3 regions of the Clostridioides sp. LIBA-7602 genome follow, and region 2 is predicted to be linked to each of the others. Evidence: riboswitches for the same ligand, from Rfam matches in the RefSeq annotation. Region 2 holds a riboswitch; each other region holds the start of a gene.

Region 1 (5,570 bases), 1.5 Mb from region 2:
GTACTTAGATTAGATTTCACATCTTTATTTTCAGTAGGAATAATTTTCTTTGTTGTGGCAGGAATATTGGATATGATGTTGGATAGAAATGAAAGAACATCTAAACTTGCCAAATATAATTTTTCAATAGCAATAGCTTTACTTGTGTATATTGTAGTTGTACCTTTTATAGCCTCTACACCTGTGTTTCATGCAAAGGCATATAAAGAACTATTAGGAAAAGTGACTGAAAGTAAATTTACTGATGATATTAGTCCTGTTAGTGTAAATGACATTCGTCTTGTAGATGAAGATATGGCCATGAAATTGGGTGATAAAAAGCTTGGAGAAGTTCCAGCTATAGGTAGTGTGTCAAAATTAGGAAAATTCCATATACAAAATGTGGATGGAGAGTTGTACTGGGTAGCACCTCTTGTTCATAGAGACATAATTAAATGGGTGACATCTTTAAGTGGTACAAGTGGTTATGTAAAAGTATCCGCAAGTAATCCTCAAGATGTTCAATTAGTTCAAGAAATAGATGGAAAGCCAATAAAGATAGTATACCAACCAGAAGCTTACTTACATCAAGATTTACAAAGACATTTATATATACATGGTATTGTAAATGTCGGTATGACAGATTTTACCCTTGAAATAAATGATGAAGGGAAGCCTTATTGGGTTGTAAGTTTATATGAGCATAAAATTGGTTATGGAGGAGCAAATGCTACAGGAATAGCCACTGTTGACGCAGAAACTGGAAAAATAAATGTTTATAATGTTAAGAATACACCTAAATGGGTAGATAGAATCCAGCCACAAGAATTTATAACAGACCAGATTAAAGACTGGGGTGTTTATGTTAATGGATTTTTAAATTCTGTTATATCAGAAAAAGGAGTATTAGTACCAACAGAAGGAACATCACTAGTTTATGGAAATGATAATAGGTCTTATTGGTATACAGGTATAACATCTTCTGGTGGAGATGAATCTACAATTGGATTTATGTTAGTTGACTCTAGAACAAAAGAAGCTAGATTATATAAACAACCAGGAGCTACTGAGACAGCTGCGATGAAATCAGCTGAGGGTAATGTTCAAGAAAAAAATTATGAAGCAACATTCCCTGTAATGTATAATATATTAGGTCAGCCAACATATGTATCATCATTAAAAGATAAGGCTGGTCTTGTAAAAAGAGTTGCATTTGTATCTGTTGAAGATTATAATGTGCTTGGTATAGGTGAAGATAAAAACGAAGCATTAAGAAACTATAAAGATTCATTAGAGTCTAAGGGAAATGATTTAAAACTTGATAATGACTTAAAAGACGAAGTCATAGAAGGTACAGTAACGAGAATAAGCCCAGATGTACGAGGCGGAAATACTAATTATTATGTAACTTTAGATTCAAATAAAGAAATAATATTCAAGGCCACTTCAAAAGTGTCTAGTGAATTGCCATTGACTCAAGTTGGAGATAAAGTTAAAATATCGTATTCAAAAGAAGCATCTGGTGTAATTGAAATGTCAGAATTTGATAACCTAAATATTGCAAACTTTGAAGACAAAAAAGCAAAAGAGGGAACAGGAACTGACGAAAATACAAACTCTCAAGATTCTGGAAATCAAGAGAATGTATAGTTTAACTTAAAAAGTCTGAAAATAGTATTTAATATGTTAATAGCTAGTTTTTATAAAATTTATTTTTATAAAAACTAGCTATTTTATTTCAATTCTTTGTAAATTTAATGTCATAAAATTAATATAATATTAGTACAACTTTGCAAATAATACTTCAAGGAGAATGTACTATGACAAATATGGAAAAAGAGATATTGCTTTTAATTAGCAGGGTTAGATGTGTTACAGAAGCTCAATTTAGAAAGATTTATGGAGACCAAAAGAGATATAATAAAAAAAACTTTAAAAAAACTTTGAGAAAAATGTGTAGTGAGTATACATTAAAAAAATATCCTTGTGATGTGGATTATTATAATTATAAAGACCTCTCATATGTATACTATTTAAATGGTAGTAAACTTTTTAAGGGAGATGATTTAATAAAGGCTCTAGTAGGGTCAGAATTAGTTGTTAGAATCAATACTGCAGGTTGTGATGTAAAAAGATTCTACCGAAATGTTAGTGTGGATGATATGAAATATGATTTATTTATTGAATATACAGACCAATTTGGTAATATAAAACAAGTTTTAGTAGATGTTGATTTAGATAATGAAATAGATATTTCTAAATATGAAAATCTTTCTAGAAAGATAGATAAATCTACAATTCCATTTTTTAAAGTGCCAAACGTTTTGGTAGTTACGCCAGATAATCTATCTGAATTAAATGACTTAGAGAGATACGATAATGAGTATAGCATAAATTTTATAGATTTAGGGTTAAATAAACTATTTAATTGTATATAAGCTAATTTTAAAAAAGAAGACTATGGATTTGCCACATTTTGTAAAATAATTGTTGCAATATTATATAGAATGTGATAAAACTATATTAATAAATTAATTAAAAAATAATGAGCCTAGGGTAGAGGTAGCTATATTCAATAGTATTCAATAAGAGCTGGTAAGTGTTGATGATTGATGAAAGGGTCTATAGCCGAAGAAAATTTGTTGACGGACGGATTTTCTGGACTTATGCATAATATGTATAAGGCTGTCACTTTTAAAGTGGTGAGCTACAAGGTTACTTGGTCTATGAGATTTACACGTCCAAAGTATACCTTTGGGCGTTTTTATTTATCAAAATTTAACTTGAGGGGGAAAAAGCATGAGTATAATTGTTCAAAAATATGGTGGAAGTTCAGTAGCAGATACTGATAAAATAAAATCAATTGCAGAAAATATAATAGAACGAAGAAAAGAAAATCCACAAATGGTGATAGTTGTATCTGCCATGGGTAAATCTACTGATGAATATATAAAATTGGCTAAAGAATTGAGTAATGAACCTAGTAAAAGAGAATTGGATGCATTGATGTCTACTGGAGAAATGATTTCAGCTTCTTTATTATCAATAGCATTAAATGCACTTGGATGTAAGGCTGTAAGTTATAATGCTTATCAATTAAATATAAAAACAAGTGGTCTTCATGGAAAGTCTCAAATTGATGATATAAATGTAAATAGAATTAAAAATAGTTTAGATGAAGGAAATGTCGTAATAGTAACTGGATTTCAAGGAATCAATGAAGATGGTGATGTAACTACTCTTGGAAGAGGTGGTTCAGATACATCTGCTGTAGCTCTTGCAGTCAAATTAAATGGAAAATGTGAGATATATACAGATGTTGATGGAATCTATTTTACAGACCCAAGAAAATATTCAAAAGCTAGTAAACTTGATGAGATTGAATATGAAGAAATGCTTGAATTAGCAAGTTTAGGGGCACAAGTAATGCACTCAAGAAGTATAGAACTTGCACAAAAATATGGTGTTGAAATTTATGTTGGACGTACATGTGGTACAGTAAAAGGAACATATATAAGAGGGGGAAAAGACATGAAATTAGAGGATAAAGTAATAACAGGATTAGCTACTAGTGATGATGATAGTTCTATAACAATAAAAGATTTTAAAGCAGAAAATATATCTAGTTTATTTGAAGATATAGCAACTATTGGAATAAGTGTAGATATGATAAGTCAAACTGCACCTATTTTAGATAAGATAAGTGTATCATTTACAGTTCCAAAAGAAGAACTAGGTGAATGTAAAAAGATAGTATCTAAATATACAGATGAAGAACATGTAGTAATTGATAATAATATCACTAAATTTTCTTTAGTAGGTCTTGGTATGAAAAATACTTCTGGAGTTGCTGCTAAAGTATTTAAGATATTTAATGAAAATGGTATAATGATAAAACTTATAACTACATCAGAAATTCGTATAACTTGTGCTATAAATTCTGATGATAAGCAAGTAGCTATAGAGAAAATAGCAGAAGTATTTAATATATAAAATTTGGGGAGGATATTATGAAACTTCATGGAACTATGACCGTAAATGATAATGAATTATATATTGGAGGAGTGAGTTGTTTAGAACTTAGTAAAAAATATCAAACTCCACTTTATGTATTTGATGAAGCTTTAGTAAGACAAAACTGTAGAGAATATGTAGAATATTTTAAAGCAAAAGATGGAAAAAATAAGGTTGCTTATGCAGGTAAGGCTTTTTTACCTCTTTACATGTGTAACCTTATAAATGAAGAACAAATGTGCCTAGATGTAGTTTCAGGAGGTGAATTATATACAGCTTATAAGTCAAACTTTCCTATGGAAAAAGTTTTCTTCCATGGAAATAATAAGACTAAAGAAGAAATAAATATGGGATTAGATTTAGGTGTAGGTAAATTTGTAGTAGATAATTTTTATGAATTAGACTTGATTGAAACACTATGTGAAGAAAAAGGTAAGACTCAAGAGATATATTTTAGAATAACACCTGGCATAGAAGCTCATACACATGATTATATAAAAACTGGTCAGATAGATTCTAAATTTGGATTTGCCTTAGTAAATGGAGATTTGTTTAGAGCTATAGAAAAATTAAGTGAATACAAAAATATCAAACTTGTGGGTCTTCATGCTCATATAGGTTCGCAAATATTTGATGTAGAGCCATACATAGATACAGTAGATATAATGATGAACTTGGTAAAAGAAATAAAAGAAAAATTCAATATACAATTAACAGAAATTGACTTAGGTGGAGGTGTAGGAGTTTATTATAGTAAAGAAGATAAGCCTAAAACTATAAAAGAATTCTGTGAGACTATAATCACTAAAGCAGAAAGTTCATGTAAAGAGCTTGGAATAGAAATGCCTATACTGGTAATAGAGCCAGGTAGATCAATAGTTGCAAATGCAGGAAGTACATTGTATACAGTAGGCTCAATAAAAGATATAAAAGATGTTAGAGTGTATGTAAGTGTGGATGGAGGTATGACAGACAATGTAAGACCTTCTCTGTATCAAGCTAGTTATGAATGTAGTATTGTAAATAAAATTAACCATGAGACTATGAATCATGTAACAATAGCTGGAAAATGTTGCGAGAGTGGAGATATATTGATTGGAGATATAGATATAATGGATATTAAAAGTGGAGACATACTTATAACAACATCAACAGGTGCATATGGATATTCAATGTCTTCGAATTATAATAAGATACCAAGAGCGGCGGTAGTCTCAGTATTTGATGGAAATGACAAGATAATATGTAAGAGACAAAGTTATGAAGACTTATTGTCTTTAGAAATATAGAATAAAAATTAAATATTAAAGTTTATTTTAAGTAGATTTGCTAAGGTGTATATAGCTCTAAATTAATTTTTAGTTTGTTGTAGTTATACATAGCATATCTACTTATTTTTCATTTTACTAACAAATTTCTTGTAATAAATATAAAATATTTTAAAAACTTCCTAATTATGATAAAATTTAAAGTATATAACAAGGAGGGGTTTAATGAGAGGAAGAGTAATTTTATTAATATCGATATTATCTATATTTCTTGTAGGATGTTCATTTAATAATAAAGATGAAATAAAT
Region 2 (5,570 bases):
TGCTCTGACGCTGCCAGTGCATATGCGTATACAAGCGTTGAGAAATTCTTATCTTTTTGGTATGCATTATAAAATGTACTTGCTCTTCTTTTTAATAATAGTTTACCTGGTATTATCTCATCTGTGCTTAGTCCATCATCAATAGATTTTCTCATAGCATCTTTTATAGTTGTTATATAATCTTTTATGTCTTTTGGTTCACATTCCAACACAAAATCTACTAAAGTCTTATTATTTTCCTTACACCATTTTACTATTTCATCCATAGTATCTAGGTGATATATACTGTTACTTTTGCTATTTCTCTGACCTTCTTCTGCTATAGTTCCTCCACCTACAGAGTATACAGTCCATTCAGCTGTTACATTTCCTTCTTTATCTAAAGCTTCAAACTTCATTCCATTTGGGTGAAAATCTTTTATAATATCTTCTTCCCAAACAATTTCAACTTTTTTAGGTGCTATAGTTTTTTCAATTATATAGTCAGTTAAGTGACCTTTTCCTGTAGCTGCCAAACTACCATATAATATTGCTCTAAAACTTTCTGCATCTGGGTTTTCATTTTTAAATCTTTCTGCTGCTCTTTGTGGCCCCATAGTATGAGAACTTGAAGGCCCACTTCCTATTTTAAAAAGTTCCTTTAAAGTATCCATATTATTCCTCCTAAATTTTCCGTATTATTACTTATTATTAGATTTTACGCACATATTTATTATAACCTAAATATATTAATTATTAGTTATTAAATTCGCATAAAATTTATTTTTTATTTCCATTTTGGTATATTTTATTAAATTAATATGCATATTTTGAGAATAAAACATTTATTTCAAATTTTTGTAATATTAATATAATATAAATATCTTATTTAAACAGTTAAGATATTAACTATACCTATTAAAATTAATTAATTTGTACTATAATTATTATTGTACTTAAAAAATTAAATTTAGATAAAAAAGGAGATTTGATTATATGTTATTTAAAGGTTCTGCTGTTGCTTTAGTTACCCCATTTACAGAGGATAATAATGTCAACTTTGAAAAATTAGGTGAATTAATCGAATACCACATTGAGAATGACACAGATGCACTAGTTGTTTGTGGAACAACAGGTGAGGCAACTACTATGAGTGAATCTGAAATTTTTGCTGTAATAAAATATACAGTTGAAAAAGTTAACAAAAGAATACCTGTTATAGCAGGTACTGGTTCAAACAATACTATGTTGTCTGTTCATATGAGTCAAGAAGCTGAAAAATTAGGAGTGGATGGTCTTTTAATAATAACTCCTTACTATAATAAGACTAATGAAAAAGGTCTTAAACTTCACTTTGAAACAATAGCAAATAGCGTTAAGTTACCAATTATTTTATATAATGTACCTGGAAGAACTAAAGTAAATATAAAGCCATCTGTTGTGGCTGAACTTGCTAAGATAGATAATATAGTTGCTGTTAAAGAAGCAAGTGGAGATTTAGCTCAAGTTGCAGAAATAGCTAAATTAGTACCTAAAGACTTTGCTATATACTCCGGTAACGATGATACTATCTTACCACTATTATCATTAGGTGGAAGTGGTGTTATCTCTGTACTTGCTAACATATGTCCTAAAGAAACACATGATTTAGTAACTAAATTCTTTGAAGGTGATATTGAAGGCTCAAAAAAATTACAACTTGATATGGATGCTTTAATTGCTGCCTTATTTATAGAAGTAAATCCAGTGCCAGTTAAAACTGCCATGAATATTTTAGGTTTTAATGTTGGAGATTTAAGACTTCCTCTAGCTGAAATGGAAGAAACTAATCTAAATGTATTAAAACAAGAAATGACAAATTTTGGATTTAAATTTTAGCAATATTTATATAAATAAGTTGATTTTTTCTTAAATATGTATTATTATTAGAATAATCAAATTTTAATATCCTATTAACCTAGGGTAGAGGTAGCTGTAACTAAGAGTATCCAATAGTAGCTGGCAGGCGTTAATGATTGGAAAAAGGATTTACAGCCGAAGAAAATATTTCTTGCAATTATATTTTCTGGGATTACACATAACATGTGTAATACTGTCACTTATATTATGAGTGATGAGCTACAGGGTTTACTTTGAGTGATAAATTAGACGTACAAAGTATACCTTTGTACGTTTTTTGTATATAATTAAAGTTGTTAATATAATATTAAAGTTTTTGGATATATAAAAATATTAACATATCTTACTTGTATAACTAAAATCAAATAAAATAATGTTTTAATAATTTAAAATTGGGGTGAATTTATATGAAAAAAGTAAATGTAGCGATAGTTGGTGCTACTGGAATGGTAGGTAGAACATTTTTAAAAGTATTAGAAGAAAGAAATTTTCCAATAGAAAATCTATTTTTATTCTCATCTTCTAAATCAGCTGGTTCTAAAGTAGTATTTGGTGGTAAAGAATATATAGTAGAAGAATTGAAGGAAACTTCATTTACTGATAGAGGTATACAAATAGCATTATTCTCTGCTGGAGGAAGTATTAGTGAAAAGTATGCTCCAATAGCAGCATCAAATGGAATCTTAGTAGTAGATAACTCTAGTCACTGGAGAATGGACCCAGATGTGCCTTTAGTAGTTCCTGAGGTAAATCCAGAAGCAATAAAAGAACACAAAGGCATAATAGCTAATCCTAACTGCTCTACTATACAAGCTATGGTTCCTCTTAAAGCACTTGATGATAAGTACAAAATTAAGAGAGTAGTATACTCTACTTACCAAGCTGTATCTGGTTCTGGTGTTAAAGGAGTTGAGGATTTAGAGCAAGGAATGAATGGTAATCCTACTGGATTCTACCCTCATCAAATCTCTTACAATTGTCTTCCTCATATAGATTCATTTACTGAAAATGGATATACTAAGGAAGAAATGAAAATGGTAAATGAAACTATGAAAATACTTGATAACTATGACTTAAAAATAACTGCAACTACTGTAAGGGTTCCAGTAAGAAATGGTCACAGTGAATCTATAAATGTTGAATTTAACAATCCATTTGAGTTAGAAGATTTGGTAAAAACACTTGAAGAAGCTCCAGGTGTTGTAGTAGTTGATAATCCTGCTAAGAATGAATATCCAACTGCTGTAGAATTTGACAATAGAGATGAAGTATTTGTTGGAAGAATAAGAAGAGACTTTAGTGTTGATAATGGTGTAAATCTTTGGGTTGTTGCTGATAATATAAGAAAAGGTGCTGCAACTAATGCAATTCAAATAGCTGAAATGGCTTTATCATACGATTTAGTATAATATGCAAAATTGTATAAATATATAATTTTGTAAAATATTAATAATAACACAAAAACAAGCATTAGAAGTAACTGTAATATAAAACACAAAAATAAAAAAGAGGGGATTGATTTTATATGATATTTAAAGGTTCTGCTGTTGCTCTAGTTACACCATTTACAAAGGATAACAAAGTTGATTTTGACAAATTAGGCGAATTGGTTGAATACCAAATAGCTAATGGTACTGATGCTATAGTATCTTGTGGTACTACTGGTGAAGCTAATACTATGACTGATGAAGAACAACTTGCTACTATTAAGTATGTTGTAGAAAAAGTTAATAAAAGAGTTCCTGTTATAGCTGGAAGTGGTTCTAATGATACTATGCACTCAGTTAATCTAAGCCAAGAAGCTGAAAAATTAGGAGTAGATGCTCTATTAATCATAACTCCTTATTACAATAAAGCTAATAAGGCTGGACTTAAACGTCATTTTGAAACAATAGCTAACAGTGTCAAACTTCCAATTATACTTTACAATGTCCCTGGAAGAACTTGTGTAAATATAAGCCCTAGCCTTATAGTTGAACTTGCTAAAATAGATAATATAGTTGCTGTAAAAGAAGCTAGTGGAGACCTAGGACAGGTTGCAGAAATAGCTAGCTTAGTACCAGATGACTTTGCTATCTACTCTGGTAACGATGATACTATACTTCCTTTATTGTCTTTAGGAGGTCAAGGAGTTATATCAGTACTTGCTAATGTTTGCCCTCAAGAAACTCACGATTTAGTAGCTAAATTCTTTGAAGGCGATATAGAAGGTTCTAGAAAATTACAACTTGGTATGGATGCTCTAATCGCAGCTTTATTTATAGAAGTAAATCCTATACCAGTTAAGACTGCAATGAATTTATTAGGATTCAATGTTGGAGATTTAAGATTACCTCTAGCAGAAATGGACCCAGCAAATTTAGAAGTATTAAAGAAAGAATTAGTTAACTTTGGACTAAAAGTTAATGCATAGTAAAAATTGATGCATGGTAAAAAATAAGTTTGGTCAAAAGTTAGCCCTTAATCATAGGAGGAAATTATGTTAAAAGTTATAGCAACTGGTTATGATGGAAAAATGGGTAAGATTTTAGCCGATACTATAAGAGAAGATAGTGAATTAGAGTTGGTTTGTGTTTCAGCTAGAGGTATGGATAGCTGTGAAGGTGACCTTAAAATCTATGAAGATATGAGCACTATAGTTGAAAAAGTTGACGTAGTTATAGATTTTTCTCATCACTCTAATTTAGATAATATCTTATCTTATGTTTTAAAAACTAAGACACCTTTAGTAATCGCTACTACTGGATATAATGATGAAGAAATGAACAAAATACATGAAGCGGCTAAAGTTATTCCTGTATTCCAATCATATAATATGTCTCTTGGTGTAAATGTATTAGTAAAATTGGTTAAAGATGCAGCTAAATTATTAGAAGGATTTGATATAGAAATAATAGAAAAACATCACAACAGAAAAGTAGATGCCCCAAGTGGCACAGCTGTTATGATTGCTAACGCTATAAAAGAGGTTTTACCAAACGTTGAAAATAATTATGGTAGATATGGTCGTAGTGCGAAAAGACAAACAAATGAAGTTGGTATTCATGCTATAAGAGGTGGAAACATTGTTGGTGAACATGATGCTCTGTTTGCTGGAGATAATGAAGTACTTACAATAAGCCATCAAGCCCAATCTCGTGGTATCTTTGCAAGTGGTTCTATAGCTGCTGCTAAATATTTAGTTAAACAAAAACCAGGATTTTATAATATGGACAGCATGTTAGGATAATAACAATAATATAATGAGGATACACAGTATAACTCAAATATATACAATAGATAAATTTATTTGATACTATGCTTATATAATAAAAAATCTGTAAAATAAAATGTAAATAATGAAAAGTAAGTATATACTAAAATTGATAAATAAGTATATAATAAAAGAAATATAATGAAATACAAGGAGAATTAACAAATGGTAAATTTAAACGATGCTTATGAAATAGCAAGATATATAAAAGAAGTTAAAAAGAAAACACCTGTTAAGGTATATGTAAATACTAACTCTTTACATTTCCAATCAACTGATAAATTTAAAGTATTTGGATGCAATGGTTCTTATATATTTATAGGTGACTATGAAGATATAATGGAAGTATTAGATAAACATGGTAAAGATATAATAGATACTCATGTAGAATACGATAGAAGAAATTCTGCTATTCCTCTAAAAAATACTTTAAGTGAAC
Region 3 (5,570 bases), 180 kb from region 2:
AGAAGATATATTGAGAAGGTTGCCAATAACCTTCTCTTTATCTTTAATGGCTATGTTTTTTGTTATAGTATTATCTATACCATTAGCTATAATCATGGCTCTTAAAAAGGATTCAGCTATAGATAAGATTGGTACTTTTGTATCATTATTTCTGACTTCTATCCCAGGATTTTGGTTAGCAATTATCATGCTAGGTATATTTTGTGAAACTCTTAGGTGGCTACCTACGAGTGGGTATGGAACAATTAAACACTTAATAATGCCTGGATTTGTTTTAGCAGCTGGTACAATAGGAACTGTAGTTAGGTTAAATAGAGCAACTTTAATAGAAAGTATGGGACAAAACTATATAACAGTAGCAAAATCTAAAGGATTGCCAAATAGGATAATTACTTTTAAATATGCTTTTTTAAATTCTTTAATGCCTATTGTAACCGTTTTAGGAAACTATTTTGGTGCAATTTTAGGAGGTTCTACAGTAGTTGAGGTTATTTTTAGTATTCCAGGTATGGGAAGCTATGTAATACAAGGAATAATGAGTAGAGACTATCCAGTTGTACAGGGATACGTACTATTTACAGGAATTATATTTGTATTATTTAGTTTAGTTGTGGATATATGTTATCTATTTCTTAATCCTAAAATAAGGATAGGGGGTAAATGATATGGAGAAATTTAAAGGAATGTTATTTATACATAAAGTAGCTTTTTTAGTGTTAATAATTATGATACTTTTTGCTTTTTTTGCACCTAAATTAGCTCCATATGACCCTAATAAGGTGCAAATGGCTGATAGGTTAATGGGAATATCTAGAGAGCATATACTTGGGACTGATACTCTAGGAAGGGATATTTTAAGTAGGATATTGTATGGAGCTAGAGTGTCTATATCTTTAGCATTTGTAGCAACCTTATTAACAATGATATTTGGAAGTTTTGTAGGTATAGTAGCAGGGTATTGTGGTGGTATAGTAGATATGATAATTCAGTCGATTGTAAATATATTTCAAGGTCTTCCAAGTCTTAGCTTTATGATTGCTCTTGCTGGAGTTCTTGGTCCAGGAATAAAAAGTTTATTAATAGCAATAGTATTTACTTCTTGGGCTGGGTTTTCAAGAGTAGTTAGAGGAGAGGTACTAAAGGTAAAAGAGGAAAAATATGTTGAAGGTGCAAGAGCATTAGGTGCCAGCCATCTTCATATAATTTTTCATTATATAATTCCAAACATATTTGCTCCATTTATAGTACTATTTACAATAAGAATAGGGAAGAGTGTACTTTCTATGGCATCGCTAAGTTTTTTAGGATTAGGGATACAACCTCCACAGGCAGATTGGGGAGTTATGATAAATGATGCTAAAACACATTTTAGAAGTTATCCTAATTTGTTGCTGGCACCAGGCTTTAGCATATTATTATTGTGTTGTAGTATAAATTTAGTTGGTGATGCGCTAAGGGATATGTTTGATGAAAAAATCAACTCTTTAAGTCAATATCTTTAGAAGGAATCAAAAATATGAGCAGAGATATAAATATAAAAGATTTAAAAATTTATTTTAATACTAAAGAAGGAAAAGTGAGAGCTGTAGACGAAGTATCTGTAACTTTTCAAAGTGGTAAAATTACAGGAATTATTGGAGAAACTGGTAGTGGAAAATCAGTACTAGGATTGGGAATTTTAAACCTTGTATCCAATAATTCAATTGTCTCAGGTAGCATTTTATATGAAGACAAAGATTTATTAAAACTTAAGGAAAAAGAACTCAGAGAAATTAGAGGAAAAAAGATAGCATTAATACCACAAAATCCGTCGAGTTCTTTTAATCCAATGTTAAAGATAGGAAGTCATATTAATGAACTTTTCTATTATCATGCAAAAGAAAAAAAGAGCTCATGTAAGAGTAAGAGCTTAGATATATTAAGAAAATTTTCATTTTCAAATACTGATTTAATTTACAATTCTTATGGTTTCCAACTAAGTGGAGGAATGAGCCAAAGAGTATTGGCAGCTATAGGGACAGCACTAAACCCAAACTGGATAATTGCAGATGAACCAACTAAAGGGCTAGATGCAATAATAAGAAAACAAGTATACGAGGTATTTTGTGATTTAAGAAGTAATATGGGTGTTAGCATGATACTTATAACTCATGATTTAATGTTAGCCAAAAAACTTTGTGATGAAGTTATGGTTATGTATGCAGGGAAAATCATAGAAAGGGGTTCTAAAGATAGTGTATTTAATAACCCTTTACATCCTTATACAAAAGGTCTAATTGATTCACAGCCAAATAAAAAATTAATGCCTATTGATGGGATAGCACCAAGTCTAACAAACTTACCAAAAGGATGTAGATTTTTTCCAAGATGTAAAGTTGCAAAAAAATCATGTTCTGATTATGAGCCAGTGCTATTTGATGTAAATGGCTCAAAGGTGAGGTGTTTTATTTATGATAAAAGTTTGTAATCTTTATAAGGAGTTTAGGAGCGGAATAATTAATAAGAAAATAGTTAAGGCAGTAGATGATGTATCATTTGAAATAGAAGAAGGAAAAACCTTGGGTCTTGTAGGAGAAAGCGGATGTGGAAAATCAACTTTATCAAGGCTTATTTTAAGACTTGTTAAATCTGATGGAGGTAAAATTTATTTTAATGGTAGAAATATAAGTAATTATAATTTTTCTCAGATGAGGAATTTAAGAAAAGAGATGCAAGTAATATTTCAACATCCAGATTCAGCTCTAAGCCCTAAGAAAACTATATATGATAGCCTTGTAGAACCATTAAAGATTCATAAAATCTATGAGAAGAATAAATCAACAGAATATATAAAGGAATATTTAAGTTTTGTTGGAATCAGCGAGGAAATCTTAACTAGATACCCATATCAAGTCAGTGGAGGACAAATACAAAGAGTTGCTTTAGCCAGAGTCCTTTTATTAAAGCCTAAATTTATAATATTGGATGAGCCTACATCAATGTTAGATGTATCTGTACAAGCTCAAGTTGTACAAGTTCTGAAAAAAGCTCAAAAACAATTTAATATAACCTATTTATTTATATCTCATGATATAGACTTAGTAAAGGAATTTAGTGATGAAATTGCAGTTATGTTAAATGGTAAGATAGTTGAAATTATAGGTTCCAAAGAATTATATAAAAGTGCAAAGCATACTTACACTAAAGAGCTTATTGAGAATTTTATTAATTTTTAGAGCAGAGTAATCAATTATTTAGTTAAGCACTTAATTAATATAGCATTAATTTAGTAAAAGTGGTTTACTTTGATTATGGAAAATGATAAGTCTCAACCTTAACATTTTTAGAAAGGAAGATTAATCATGTATTATAAAGATATAGATTTCGAAAAAAAATGGCATGAGTATATTGAAAATAAAGAAGGATATGCAAAGGAAAGAGCATTTGATGATGAGGTGGAAAGACTATTTTTTAAAAAATTATCTCATAAGTATGATGATAATCCAACACTTTATGATTATTCAAAAGAAGTATTTGATTTTATTGATAAATTAATAGATGAAGGAAAAAATCTTATAGAAATTGGTGCAGGTACAGGTAAATTTACTATACCACTTTCTAAAAAATGCAAGGTCGTAACTGCTAATGATTTTTCAAGGGATATGCTTGATGTACTTGGACAAAAGATTAGGGAACATAATATAACTAATATAAACACAGTACAAGGTAAGTGGGAAGATGTCAATATTGAGTGCAGTGACTACATTTTATCTGTGAATTCACTTTATAGAATTTGGAATATTAAAGATGCCTTGAATAAAATGAATAAGTTGGCTAAAGAAAAAGTAATTATAGTAAGGACTATTCAAAAGCCATTATTCAATGACTTGTATATTGATTTAGGGGAGAAAGATAGAACCTGCCCAGATTATATATATATTCCAAATATACTACATTCTTTGAATATATGTGCAGACACAAAGTTTATTGATGTAGAAAATGAAATTGAATTTGATAGCATAGAAGATATACATCTTAAAATGGAAACTGAATTAAATAAAAAGATTAATTTTGGTGAAGTGGTAGATAAATATATAGATAATATAGAAAAAAGAGAAGATAAATATATTTTTAAACATAAAACTAAAGTTATAATTATATACTGGAATAGTATAAATTAAACTTGTCAATGTCATTAAATGTAAGTATTATTATATTGAAAATATTTACAATCTCGACATATTATGCTACAATTATTTACAATAAATAAAATTTAATAAGCATTACCTCATCTAATAAAAAGATTGAGGTAGAGGTTGCATTTACTAAGATTAATATTGAAGAGGTCGGAAACCAATGAAGCAATATAAAAGGAGTAAGTGCCGAAGTGCTAGTGTCCAAAGCTAGTGCTGGGACTGTATTTAATAAGTACAGTACTGTCATCAAAATCAGCCCGAATTTTGATGGAGAGCTATCTTAGATAAGATAAAGGGAAGATGTAGGTATGTTGTATTTAGCACATTTAGCTCAACATGTATCCATGTTGAGCTTTTTTACATCTATGCAAAATAGGATAGAAAAGGGATGCAATAATAAAATATTTTAATTTAAAAAGTGGGGAGATTACAAATGAGCAGTTTAAAAAAGAAGAGGTTTAGTATGCCACAGACACTTACTATAATATTCTTATTAATAGTGGTAATGGCAGTTCTTACTTGGATAGTACCAAGTGGAAATTTTGAAAGGGTAGATATAGATGGAAGGTCAGTTGTTGTAGCTGGAACTTATGAAAAAGCACCATCAAATCCACAAGGTGTTACTGATGTATTTTCAGCTCCTATAAAGGGATTTATAGATGCAGCTGAAGTAGTTGGATTTGTTTTGATAGTTGGAGGAGCTTTTGGAATAGTTAACAAAACAGGTGCAATAGAAGCCATTATAGCACACACTGTAAATAAAATGAAGAAGTTTCAATTTTTAATAATACCTATATCAATGATTTTGTTTGGTCTTGGTGGTACAACTTTTGGAATGAGTGAAGAAACATTACCTTTTTATATGATATTTATTCCACTTATGACCAGCATGGGATATGATTCATTAACTGCGGTGGCAACAGTGTTTATAGGAGCAACAGCTGGATTTGGAGCGGCAACTACTAATCCTTTCTCTGTAGGAATAGCACAGGCATTGTCACAAATAACACCAGGTTCTGGAATAGAGTTTAGAGTTGTTATGTTTATAATATATATGGCTATATCCATAGGATTTGTTATGATGTATGCCAATAGAGTTAAAAAAGACCCTAAAAAGTCTTTAGTACACGATATATCACTAAATCAAGAATCAATGACTAATACTGATACAAACATAAAAGAATTTACAAAAAGAGAAGCCATGGTAATAGCAATTTTCGTAATAGGTATGGCAATTATGATATTTGGAGTTTTAAGGTTAGGATGGTATATAACTGAGATTGCAATGATATTTACAGCAATAGGTATAATATCAGGAATAGCGTCAGGGCTTAAACAAGATGAAATAGTTAATTCATTTATAAGTGGAGCAGGAGATTTAATGACAGCTGGGTT

The links. A riboswitch is a leader RNA that binds a small molecule or an ion and turns the genes downstream of it on or off. The one in region 2 is predicted to bind lysine.
Region 1: linked by a shared signal. The riboswitch ahead of ACTG45_RS11250 (aspartate kinase) and the one ahead of ACTG45_RS17570 (aspartate-semialdehyde dehydrogenase) in region 2 are both predicted to bind lysine.
Region 3: linked by a shared signal. The riboswitch ahead of ACTG45_RS16795 (YfcC family protein) and the one ahead of ACTG45_RS17570 (aspartate-semialdehyde dehydrogenase) in region 2 are both predicted to bind lysine.

What each region holds. Positions count from the first base shown of each region.
Region 1 is NZ_CP196991.1:2,311,572-2,317,141, reverse strand. Features, by position in the region: gene ACTG45_RS11260 (hypothetical protein) at 1-1,629, shown strand, start outside; gene ACTG45_RS11255 (hypothetical protein) at 1,800-2,417, shown strand; lysine riboswitch at 2,529-2,697, shown strand; gene ACTG45_RS11250 (aspartate kinase) at 2,779-3,972, shown strand; gene lysA (diaminopimelate decarboxylase) at 3,990-5,282, shown strand; gene ACTG45_RS11240 (outer membrane protein assembly factor BamD) at 5,487-5,570, shown strand, end outside.
Region 2 is NZ_CP196991.1:3,773,964-3,779,533, forward strand. Features, by position in the region: gene ACTG45_RS17560 (L-serine ammonia-lyase) at 1-653, opposite strand, end outside; gene dapA (4-hydroxy-tetrahydrodipicolinate synthase) at 976-1,857, shown strand; lysine riboswitch at 1,935-2,108, shown strand; gene ACTG45_RS17570 (aspartate-semialdehyde dehydrogenase) at 2,286-3,287, shown strand; gene dapA (4-hydroxy-tetrahydrodipicolinate synthase) at 3,404-4,291, shown strand; gene dapB (4-hydroxy-tetrahydrodipicolinate reductase) at 4,358-5,107, shown strand; gene dapD (2,3,4,5-tetrahydropyridine-2,6-dicarboxylate N-acetyltransferase) at 5,297-5,570, shown strand, end outside.
Region 3 is NZ_CP196991.1:3,595,477-3,601,046, reverse strand. Features, by position in the region: gene ACTG45_RS16820 (ABC transporter permease) at 1-664, shown strand, start outside; gene ACTG45_RS16815 (ABC transporter permease) at 666-1,502, shown strand; gene ACTG45_RS16810 (ABC transporter ATP-binding protein) at 1,517-2,467, shown strand; gene ACTG45_RS16805 (ABC transporter ATP-binding protein) at 2,451-3,215, shown strand; gene ACTG45_RS16800 (class I SAM-dependent methyltransferase) at 3,342-4,160, shown strand; lysine riboswitch at 4,282-4,461, shown strand; gene ACTG45_RS16795 (YfcC family protein) at 4,609-5,570, shown strand, end outside.